DNA from 3 places in the Rhizobium sp. 10N427 genome. Region 2 is predicted to be linked to each of the others. Evidence: predicted binding sites of a transcription regulator. Region 2 holds the regulator's gene; each other region holds the start of a gene.
The links. The regulator LexA, encoded in region 2, represses DNA repair genes until DNA is damaged. The targets are predictions, from matches to a motif close to TGTTCNNNNTGTGTTCNG.

Region 1 (3,274 bases), on a different contig from region 2:
CTGCTTGGAATCGTTCAGCCCCTCGGGAATGCGTCTGGGATCGAGGATGACGGCGGCGGCCACAACCGGACCAGCCAGAGGACCGCGCCCGGCTTCGTCGGCACCGGCAACCGGCCAGTGACCGGCCTTGCGGGCCTTCAGTTCCAGCTTGAAATCCGGAGTGAGCGGCGCGTCTTCGAAAAGCAGAGGAGAATCGGGTGGCGTGCGACGTTTCATGCGGCTGAACCTCGCACGCCAACCCGATTTCCTGCAAGCCCCCGGAACAGGGCGGCGGGGCCGGGGGCTAGGACCGCGAAGGGGCAGGGGACCCATTCGCGGCGTGCAAGAGACCAGGGCGGCGGTCTCCTGCGGGTAATTCCTCAGCAGGCATCGTCTGCCTGCCGTTCGAAACGGACGTGCCGTTTCTCCTCGCGCCCGTGCCAGCGGGCGGGAAGCTTCAAAGCAGCGACAGCTGCACGCCGCTGCCGTCAGGCGGCACGAAGAGATCGTCGCGCAGCGGCATGCTGCGCCTGACCATGCCGAGCCGCTTGGTGGCCATCTCGAAGCGCCGGGCAATCTGCCAGGCGTAGGGGCCGGCACCCTTCATCCGCTTGCCGAAATCGGCGTCGTAATCCTTGCCGCCGCGCATCGAGCGCACCAGCGACATGACGTGCCGGTAGCGATCCGGGTAATGCTGCAGCAGCCAGTCGCGAAACAGCGGCGAGACCTCCAGCGGCAGCCGCAGGAAGACATAGCCCGCCTCGCGCGCACCGGCAGCATGCGCGGCATCGAGAATGCGTTCGATCTCGTGGTCGTTCAGCGCCGGGATCACAGGGGCGGCCATGACGGAGGTCGGGATACCGGCGTCGCTCAGAGCATGGATCGCTTCCAGCCGTCGTGGCGGCGTCGAGGCGCGCGGCTCCATGGTCCGGGCAAGCTTGCGGTCGAGCGTCGTCACCGACAGCGAGGCGCGCACCAGGCCGCGTTCCGCCATGCTTTTCAGGATATCGATATCGCGCATGATCATCGCCGACTTGGTGACGATCGAGACAGGATGATTGGCCTTGTCGAGCACCTCGAGGATCTGCCGCATGATGCGCCATTCCTTCTCGATCGGCTGATAGGGATCTGTATTGGTGCCGATCGCGATTACCCGCGGCTTGTAACCGGGCTTTGCAAGTTCGCGTTCCAGAAGCTTGGCGGCATCCGGCTTGGCAAAGAGCTTGGCCTCGAAATCAAGCCCCGCCGAAAGCCCCATATAGGCGTGGCTCGGCCGGGCGAAGCAATAGATGCAGCCATGCTCGCAGCCGCGATAGGGGTTGATCGACCGGTCGAAGGGAATGTCGGGCGACTCGTTGCGGGTGATCGCGGTGCGCGGCTTTTCGATCTGCACTTCGGTTTTGAAGGGCGGCAGTTCTTCCAGCGTCTGCCAGCCGTCGTCGAAGGCCTCGCGGCTCTGCGGCTCGAACCGACCGCCGGGATTGAGCCCGGCACCGCGTCCGCGGCGGCGTTCGGCATCCACGCGCAGGCCAGACTGGGCGATCAGCGCTTCGGCAATATCTGCCGTGTTGGCAGGCGCGAACGCGGCCTGCCCTGCAAGGGACTGTTCGTTCATCGGATTCTCCCGCAGCGGAGGCGTTGCCTTCGCCCGTTCTTGATGATTAAATTCCTAATCAGAAAAAGAGAACAATGCAAGAACAAAATGAGGAAAGTCGCGCTGGCAAAGTTTTGTGCGGCGCATTATAAATAGGCAATGTTGACAGTTGTTCTCGAGTGCCAGGATCAGGAACCGGAGCTGGCGCAGACGTTATCGGTGCTGGTTGCAGGCGCGGTCGAAGGCCTTGTCAGCGATGTCGTGGTGCTTGATCACGGCTCGCGAGACGGCACTTCGCGGGTGGCGGACGCGGCCGGTTGCCGCTTTCATTCTGAGTGGGATATCAATGACATATTGCGCTCGGCGCGTGGCGAATGGCTGCTCTTCGTCGAGCCCGGCGCACGCCCGCAGGCTGGCTGGATCGACGAGATCGCCGAATATGTGGCGCTGAACAGATTGCCCGCCCGCTTCACCGCCTCGCGTGCCTATCGCCGTCCGCTGCTGCAGCGTCTCGGCCGCTCGGTGCCGCCGCTGGAGCTTGCCTATCTTGTCCCCAAGAACCAGGCGATCGCCTCGGCAAAGAGCGGCATGCGGCTGTCGGAATTTCCCAAGGGGCAGAAGCTCAGGCAGCTTTCCAGTGAATTGATTCCTTCCTGGGTGGCGCGCGCGGCGCGCTAAGCCTCGGGAATCAGCCGCCGCGCTTCAGATGCTCGTCGAGCCGCGGCATGATCTCCACGAAATTGCAGGGCATGTGCCGGTAGTCGAGCTGTGCCTTCAATATCCCGTCCCAGGCATCCTTGCAGGCGCCGGGAGAGCCCGGCAGCACGAAGATGAAGGTGGCATTGGCAACGCCTGCGGTGGCGCGTGACTGGATCGTCGAGGTGCCGATCTTGTCATAGGAGATGCGGTGAAACACCTCCGAGAAGCCGTCCATGCGCTTCTCGAACAGCGGCTCCAGCGCTTCAGGCGTCACGTCGCGGCCGGTAAAGCCGGTTCCGCCGGTGGTGATGACGACGTCGATGCCGTCGGTCTCCGTCCAGGCCTTTACGCGCGCTGCGATCGCCTGTCTGTCATCCTGCACGATGGCGCGGTCGATGAGCTTGTGACCAGCCTCGGCGATGCGGGCAGCCAGCGTATCGCCCGACTTGTCGTTCTCCAGGCTGCGGGTATCGGAGACGGTCAGCACGGCGATGCCGACGGGGATGAACGGGCGGTTTTCGTCTATGCCAGGCATGTCACTCTCCCGCGGCTGTTTCCGTTGCCTGGAAATACCAGTCCGGCCGCAGCCTGTGAAGCTGCTGCTCGGCCGCTTCAGCCGCCGCAAGGGAGGGGAAGATGCCAAAGCATGTGGCGCCGGAGCCGGACATGCGCACGAGCGCGGCGCCGCAATCGGCAAGTAGCCCGGCGATCTTGCCGATCTCAGGGGTCAGGCTGCGGGCCAGCGGCTCGAGGTCGTTGCGGTTGGCGGCAATCGCCTGCATCCAGTCGCCAGAAAGGTCGAGCGGCGGATTGTTCTTCTCCGTCAGCAGCCGGAAAATCGCAGGAGTCGAAACCGCTTTCAAAGGGTTGGCCAAAACCAGGAACAGCCGGGGGAGGGCGACGCGCTCGATCTCCTCGCCGATGCCGCGGGCAATCAGCGGCCTGCTTTCCAGGCACATCGGCACATCGGCGCCAAGCTGCAGCGCCAGCGCGGCGAGCTGA
Region 2 (3,274 bases):
TTGGTGAGAACATTCTTCATGTCCCAGGGCGCCAGGAACTGGCCCTTCTTGACGTTGACGATCCGGCCGGTCTTGGCGGCGGCAACGAGAAGGTCGGTCTGGCGGCTGAGGAAGGCCGGGATCTGCAGGATGTCGGCGACGGAAGCCACCTGCTCGCACTGCTCTTCCGTGTGGATGTCGGTCAGAACGGGAAAGCCGAATTCCTTCTTCAGATCGGAGAAGACTTCAAGCGCCTTTTCAAGACCGATGCCGCGCTCGGCGGAAAGCGATGTGCGGTTCGCCTTGTCGAAAGACGACTTATAGACGAGGCCGATACCGAGCGACTTGCAGAGTTCGCTCAGAACACCGGCGACCATGAAAGCGTGGTCGCGGCTTTCCATCTGGCAAGGACCGGCGATCAGCGACAGCTTGCCCGTATTCGAAAAAGTAACGCGTCCAGCACTCTCGCCGGCGACGACTTCTGCATTGGTATTTGTCATTGGGTCTCCTCGAAGGCAAAGATTGCGCCTTGTCCCGGCGCCGGCTTCACCAGCAGACGATTGTTCATACTGACATGGGTGATCCCGTTAGCAGCCAAATGCGCCGCTGTCACGGCCAGATCACCGACCGAAAAGACGATTGCGCGCGCCCTGAGGCCGTTATCGGTGACAAGTGGCTCGGCATCGAAATAGGCCTCCATGCCCTCGTTCGAGAAGATGGAAAGTCTCCCGTTCGGCAATTCGAAGGATAGGCCGAGTGCCGCCTCCTTAGGCTCCACTCCACCGCTGGCCGTCTCCAGAAATTCGGCGAAGGCCTGCGGATCCTCAGCGCTCAGGGCAATCTCGCTGATGCCGGTGACGCCGTTTGCATGGGTTTCCAGTGCCTTGCGATCGGCCGGAAAGGCGTTGATCCGCTGGCAGGCGAAGAAGAAGACATCGGGTGCCCGGAGATCGGCGGCAAAGGCGAGCTTGAAGGCGCCTGTCGCCTGCGTTCCGTCGGGCATGACGATCGGCCGCGAGAATTCGACCATATCACCGCCGCTGAGCTGCGCGCCGTCATAGGAAGCCTTGTCCGCATCGGCATCATCGGTGCCGAAGACGATGGCTGAAAAACCATCATCGCCGCAGCGGAAGCGGAAGGCCTGATCGCGGGCGACGAAGCTGTTGCCCTTCGCGACTGCCGCGTCGCACTCCGCTTGGCTCGCGACACCGAGCGGTTCGAGATAGGTCTTGTCGGCCAAGAAGACGCAGGCATTCTCCGTTCCGAACGGATGACGGCCATCGGCCGCGACGGTGAAACCGAGACGCCCGAGTCGCTCGCGGGCAACGTCGATATGGGTCACGGGCAGTACCAGATGATCGAGCGGATGCGTCATGGCGGTTCCTCCGGTGAAGCCGGCAGAGATTTGCACGCCCTGCCCGGCAAAGCGCAAGCGTGGATCACCAATGCGGCAAATAAACTTTCAAAAACGACGAAAAATCATCGGAAGTTTTACCAATATTTAGGCACTTGCGGAACACATATGGAACATATAGTGTCCGTTCTGGCTTTGTTTCACGAATCTGGGGAAAGACTTCGATGCTGACGCGCAAACAACAGGAGCTTCTCCTCTTCATTCACGAGCGGATGAAGGAGTCCGGCGTACCGCCGTCCTTCGACGAGATGAAGGATGCGCTCGACCTGGCTTCCAAGTCGGGCATCCATCGCCTGATCACGGCTCTGGAAGAACGTGGCTTCATTCGCCGCCTACCGAACAGGGCGCGCGCACTCGAGGTCATCAAGCTTCCGGAAGCCTACAGCCCGAGCATTCAGCCGCGCCGCGGCTTCTCGCCGAGCGTCATCGAAGGCAGCCTTGGCAAGCCGCAGCCCGTCGCGCCGCCGAAGCCGGCGAACGAGGACAATCACACGTCGATCTCCGTGCCGGTCATGGGCCGGATCGCAGCCGGTGTGCCGATTTCGGCGATCCAGCAGAACACACACGACATCACTGTTCCCGCCGACATGCTCGGAAACGGTGAACATTATGCTCTTGAGGTCAAGGGCGACTCGATGATCGAGGCCGGCATCTTCGACGGCGATACGGTCATCATCCGCAACACCAATACCGCCAATGCCGGTGATATCGTCGTTGCTCTCGTCGATGACGAAGAGGCAACGCTGAAGCGCTTTCGCCGCAAGGGTGCATCCATTGCGCTCGAAGCTGCCAACCCGGCTTACGAAACCCGTATTTTCGGACCGGACCGCGTCAAGGTTCAGGGCAAGCTCGTTGGCCTTATCCGCCGCTATCACTGAGCGTCTCGCTTTCACCAAAAGTGCCGCTGCGCCAATCGTAGGCGCGGTGGCCGGTCCAGGGCCGGTCGAGACCCTCGAATGATGTGGTGATTTCGGCGATCCCATTGGGGAAACGAAGCTCGACAGCGCCTGTCTTCCGCAGTGTCTCCCCGGTGAAAAGCAGGGCGCCTGAGCGGCAGGTATCGAGGCGCAGGCGAACCGGTGTGACGACGATATCGGATATGTCGCAGGCTGGGCCAAGGAACGCCGCATTCTCGATCACGGTCAGGATCGAACCACTGTCGAGCTTCGCCGTACACCAGGCCTTTTTCACGCATGAGAAGCGCTCGCCCGTCGCACTGGCCTTGATCGCGTTCATGGTGTCGTTCTGCTGTGCCTCTGTCAGTTTCAGCCTTTCACCGCGCGGTGCGGTTGGAATATCCGGGAGCGCCGGGAACGCCGGTGACAAATGCTTATCGATCACCAGAGCGCGCCTCCATTGATCAAAGATAAAGCCCGGTGGCCGCTCGCGATTGGTGGCGAGGCCGTTGTCACTGACGATGCCCGCCATGCTCCCGTCCTCGGCAATCACGATTTTCGGCGGCGGAGGACCTCCCAACATCGCGGCGGCTGTCGTCGATGCCACCAAGATCGCGGTGCCTAGATGGCGCATGCGGCTGCGCAGCAAAGTCAGCAGCAGGAAACCTGTCACCGCCGCGGGAAAATACCAAGACGCCAGGCGCCCGACGCCGATATCGCCGCCCCATGAAGCAACCGTCCTGGCGATGGCGATCACCAGATCGAGCCCGAAGCCCGTCACCTGCCACGCCCATGCATCGAGGCCGAAGGGCATCAGCAGCATGGCAATGAGGCCGAACGGCATGATGATGAAGGAGATGATCGGCATGGCAGCGAGATTGGCTGGCAGGCCATAGGCCGTCAGCCGGTGGAAGTGCTCGACCGAGAACAACGCGGTCGAGAAGCCGCCGATGACGGAGGTCAGCAGAATGCCACCGAAGAACGC
Region 3 (3,274 bases), on a different contig from region 2:
ACCAGGCGAGAAACTTCCGCCGCCCGTTCATCGAGATACCGCTGCCGACCTCCTTGAACCGCACGAAGGCGGTCATCTTGTGCGCGTCGCGGCGCACGCTCTTTTCCAGAAGGCGGGCTCGCGACACATCCTCGTCGGAAACGATATTGAGCAGCTTTTTGTCGGATTGCAGCCGCCAGAGCAGCCGGTAGAGCAGCGAGAAGCGCACCGGATCGCAATGGCAGATGACCGCGGATGCCAGATCGATGAAGGCCTGCGGCACCGTCATCGGCTTGCCGCCGGCAGGCTGCGGCGGCAGCACGTCTTCCTCCCAGAACAGCTGCTTGTCGCCGCCCCTCTCCCGCCACTCGATATCCTCGGGTGGAATGCCTGCCAGTGCCAGCGACCGGGCGGCATCGCGCCACTCCAAAAAATCACCCTTGCCCTGCAACGCCACCTTCAGCATCAGAGCAACTGCAGCTGTTCGGGTTTCGGTTCGAACATGGCGCGCAGATCCGGCCGCTCGATCAGCCGCTTCGGCGTCCACCCTTCGGCCGTCACGAAGGCCTGTACCTTCTTGATCGACACGCCGAGCCGCGCCAGATCCTCGATGCGAAGCCTGCGGAAACGGCGGCCGGAGAGAATGCCCTTCACCGCCTTGGTGCCGAGCCCCGGCACGCGCAGCAGCATTTCCTTGGCGGCCCGGTTGATATCGACAGGAAACTGCTCGCGGTGGCCAAGCGCCCAGGCAAGCTTCGGATCGAGATCGAGATCCAGCATGCCGCCCTCCTGCGTCGCGGTGATCTCGTCGATCCCGAAACCGTAGAAGCGATAAAGCCAATCGGCCTGGTAGAGCCGGTGCTCGCGCATCAGCGGCGGCTTGATCAGCGGCAGGTTTTTCGACGAATCCGGGATCGGGCTGAAGGCGGAATAGTAGACGCGGCGAAGCCCGTAGCTGCCGTAGAGTCGGGCACTGGTGCCGAGAATGGTGGCATCGCTGGCGCCATCGGCGCCGACGATCATCTGCGTGCTCTGGCCGGCCGGCACGAAGCGCTTGCGCCGCTTCGTCTGCAGCGTCGGCTCGCCGGCTTCCTCGATCTTCAGCCGGAGATCGCCCATCGACCGGCGGATGCCGGACGGCTTCTTTTCCGGGGCAAGACGGGTGATGCCGCTATCGGTCGGCAGCTCGATATTGAGCGACAGGCGGTCGGCGTAGAGCCCCGCCTCCTCGATCAGCTTCGCAGACGCCTCGGGAATGGATTTCAGATGGATGTAGCCGCGGAAATTATGGGTGACGCGCAGCTCCCGCACTACCCGCACCATCTCCTCCATCGTGTGATCGGATGAGCGGATGATCCCCGACGACAGGAACAGCCCCTCGATGTAGTTCCGCCGGTAGAATTCCAGCGTCAGCCAGACCACCTCCTCAGGCGTGAAGCGCGCCCGCTCGACATTGCTGGACGAGCGGTTGATGCAGAAGGCGCAGTCATAGATGCAGAAATTGGTGAGCAGGATCTTCAAGAGCGAGATGCAGCGCCCGTCAGGCGCATAGGCGTGGCAGATACCGGAACCTTCCGTCGAACCCAGGCCGCCGCTCGCCCCCGAATCGCGCTTCGTGGTGCCACTGGAAGCGCAGGAGGCATCGTATTTCGCGGCATCCGAAAGGATCGCCAGTCTTTCTTTCAGCGTCTTCTTCATCATTTTGTTCACTATATGTTCCATTGCTAAAAGTCAAGCGAACCACGGGCTTTTGCCGGAAACGGCTGCGAATACAGCGCTAGGTTGGAGATCCCGATACGAATTTTATGGCAATCGCCATTTGCGATCTGCTATAAGCAAAGCAACTAGGATGGTTTGCACGGTTCCGAAGTTCTCTTCGGGACCTGTTTTCTTTTGTGTCTGTGCCTACCGGAAGACACGAAGATCAAAGGACGGGAAAATGGTAGATAAGGTACCGATGACGCAGGGTGGTTTCGTCAAGCTGCAGGAAGAACTGCGCTGGCGCCAGCAGGAAGAGCGTCCCCGCATCATCGAAGCGATCGCCGAAGCGCGTGCTCATGGCGACCTGTCGGAAAATGCCGAATATCACGCCGCCAAGGAAGCACAGAGCCATAACGAAGGCCGTATCGGCGAGCTCGAGGACCTGACGGCACGCGCCGAAGTCATCGATCTCTCCAAAATGTCAGGCGACAAGATCAAATTCGGCGCCAAGGTGAAGCTCATCGACGAGGACACCGAGGAAGAAAAGACCTACCAGATCGTCGGCGATCAGGAAGCCGACGTGAAGGCCGGCCGCATCTCCATCTCCTCGCCCATCGCTCGCGCGCTGATCGGCAAGGAAGTCGGCGATTCCATCGAGGTCAACGCGCCCGGCGGCTCGAAGGCCTATGAAATCCTCCAGGTTTCCTGGGGCTGATCTTCCGTGGCCGCAGATCGCGACCCCGCCATCATCGATATCCGTGACGTCGAGATCATCGCGCCGAACTTCAAGCGGCGCCTGTCCGGCGTCACGTCGACGATCATTCAGTTGATTCCCGTGCAGCGGGCGCTCGGCCAGAAGATCGCCGCGCTCGGCCCTGGCCTGCCCGCAAGCCTGCCGCATATCCGCTTCCGCGACCTCATCCATCTCTGGACGCCGCCAACAGGCAGGAAGCATCGCGTCTGGCACGCGCGGCGCAATGTCGAGATGCTGCCGGCGATCATCTTGCGCGATCTCTTGCGCATGAAGCTGAAGATCGTTTTCACCTCGGCCTCCCAGCGCAAGCATACCGGCTGGACCAAATGGCTGATCTCGAAAATGGACGCCGTCATCGCCACCAGCGGCAAGACCTCGGCCTATCTCGAAGTCGCGAACACCGTCATCCTTCACGGCATCGACACTGCCCGCTTCTCTCCGCCTGCTGACAAGGCGGCGGCAAAGGCAGCCGTCGGCCTCGACTCCACGAAGAAAATCGCCGGCTGCTTCGGCCGTGTGCGGCATCAGAAGGGCACCGACCTCTTCGTCGACACCATGATCCGCCTCCTCCCGGATCGCCCGGACTGGATCGCCATCATCGCCGGCCGCGCCACCGCCAAGCATATTGATTTCGAAAACAGCCTGAAAACCCGCGTCATCGCAGCTGGCCTTACAGACCGCATCCTTTTCGTCGGCGAGCACACCGATATCAACGAGTGGTACCGCGCCCTCGACCTCTTCATCGCCCCCCAACGCTGGGAAGGCTTTGGTCTGACGCCGCTGGAAGCAATGGCATCGGGCGTGCCTGTCATCGCCACGGATGTCGGGGCGTTTCCGGAG

Region 1: a site for LexA is predicted at 1,662-1,679, ahead of AC1DIJ_RS12425 (PA0069 family radical SAM protein). Genes of this name have one in related genera too.
Region 3: a site for LexA is predicted at 1,683-1,700, ahead of AC1DIJ_RS06735 (putative DNA modification/repair radical SAM protein). Genes of this name have one in related genera too.

What each region holds. Positions count from the first base shown of each region.
Region 1 is NZ_JBFTID010000005.1:71,852-75,125, forward strand. Features, by position in the region: gene AC1DIJ_RS12420 (ribonuclease HII) at 1-216, opposite strand, end outside; gene AC1DIJ_RS12425 (PA0069 family radical SAM protein) at 437-1,594, opposite strand; gene AC1DIJ_RS12430 (glycosyltransferase family 2 protein) at 1,733-2,251, shown strand; gene moaB (molybdenum cofactor biosynthesis protein B) at 2,262-2,807, opposite strand; gene AC1DIJ_RS12440 (4-(cytidine 5'-diphospho)-2-C-methyl-D-erythritol kinase) at 2,809-3,274, opposite strand, start outside.
Region 2 is NZ_JBFTID010000020.1:38,459-41,732, reverse strand. Features, by position in the region: gene kdsA (3-deoxy-8-phosphooctulonate synthase) at 1-479, opposite strand, end outside; gene AC1DIJ_RS27880 (VOC family protein) at 476-1,354, opposite strand; gene lexA (transcriptional repressor LexA) at 1,558-2,271, shown strand; gene AC1DIJ_RS27870 (ComEC/Rec2 family competence protein) at 2,252-3,274, opposite strand, start outside.
Region 3 is NZ_JBFTID010000002.1:464,337-467,610, forward strand. Features, by position in the region: gene AC1DIJ_RS06730 (UdgX family uracil-DNA binding protein) at 1-445, opposite strand, end outside; gene AC1DIJ_RS06735 (putative DNA modification/repair radical SAM protein) at 445-1,677, opposite strand; gene greA (transcription elongation factor GreA) at 1,919-2,395, shown strand; gene AC1DIJ_RS06745 (glycosyltransferase family 4 protein) at 2,426-3,274, shown strand, end outside.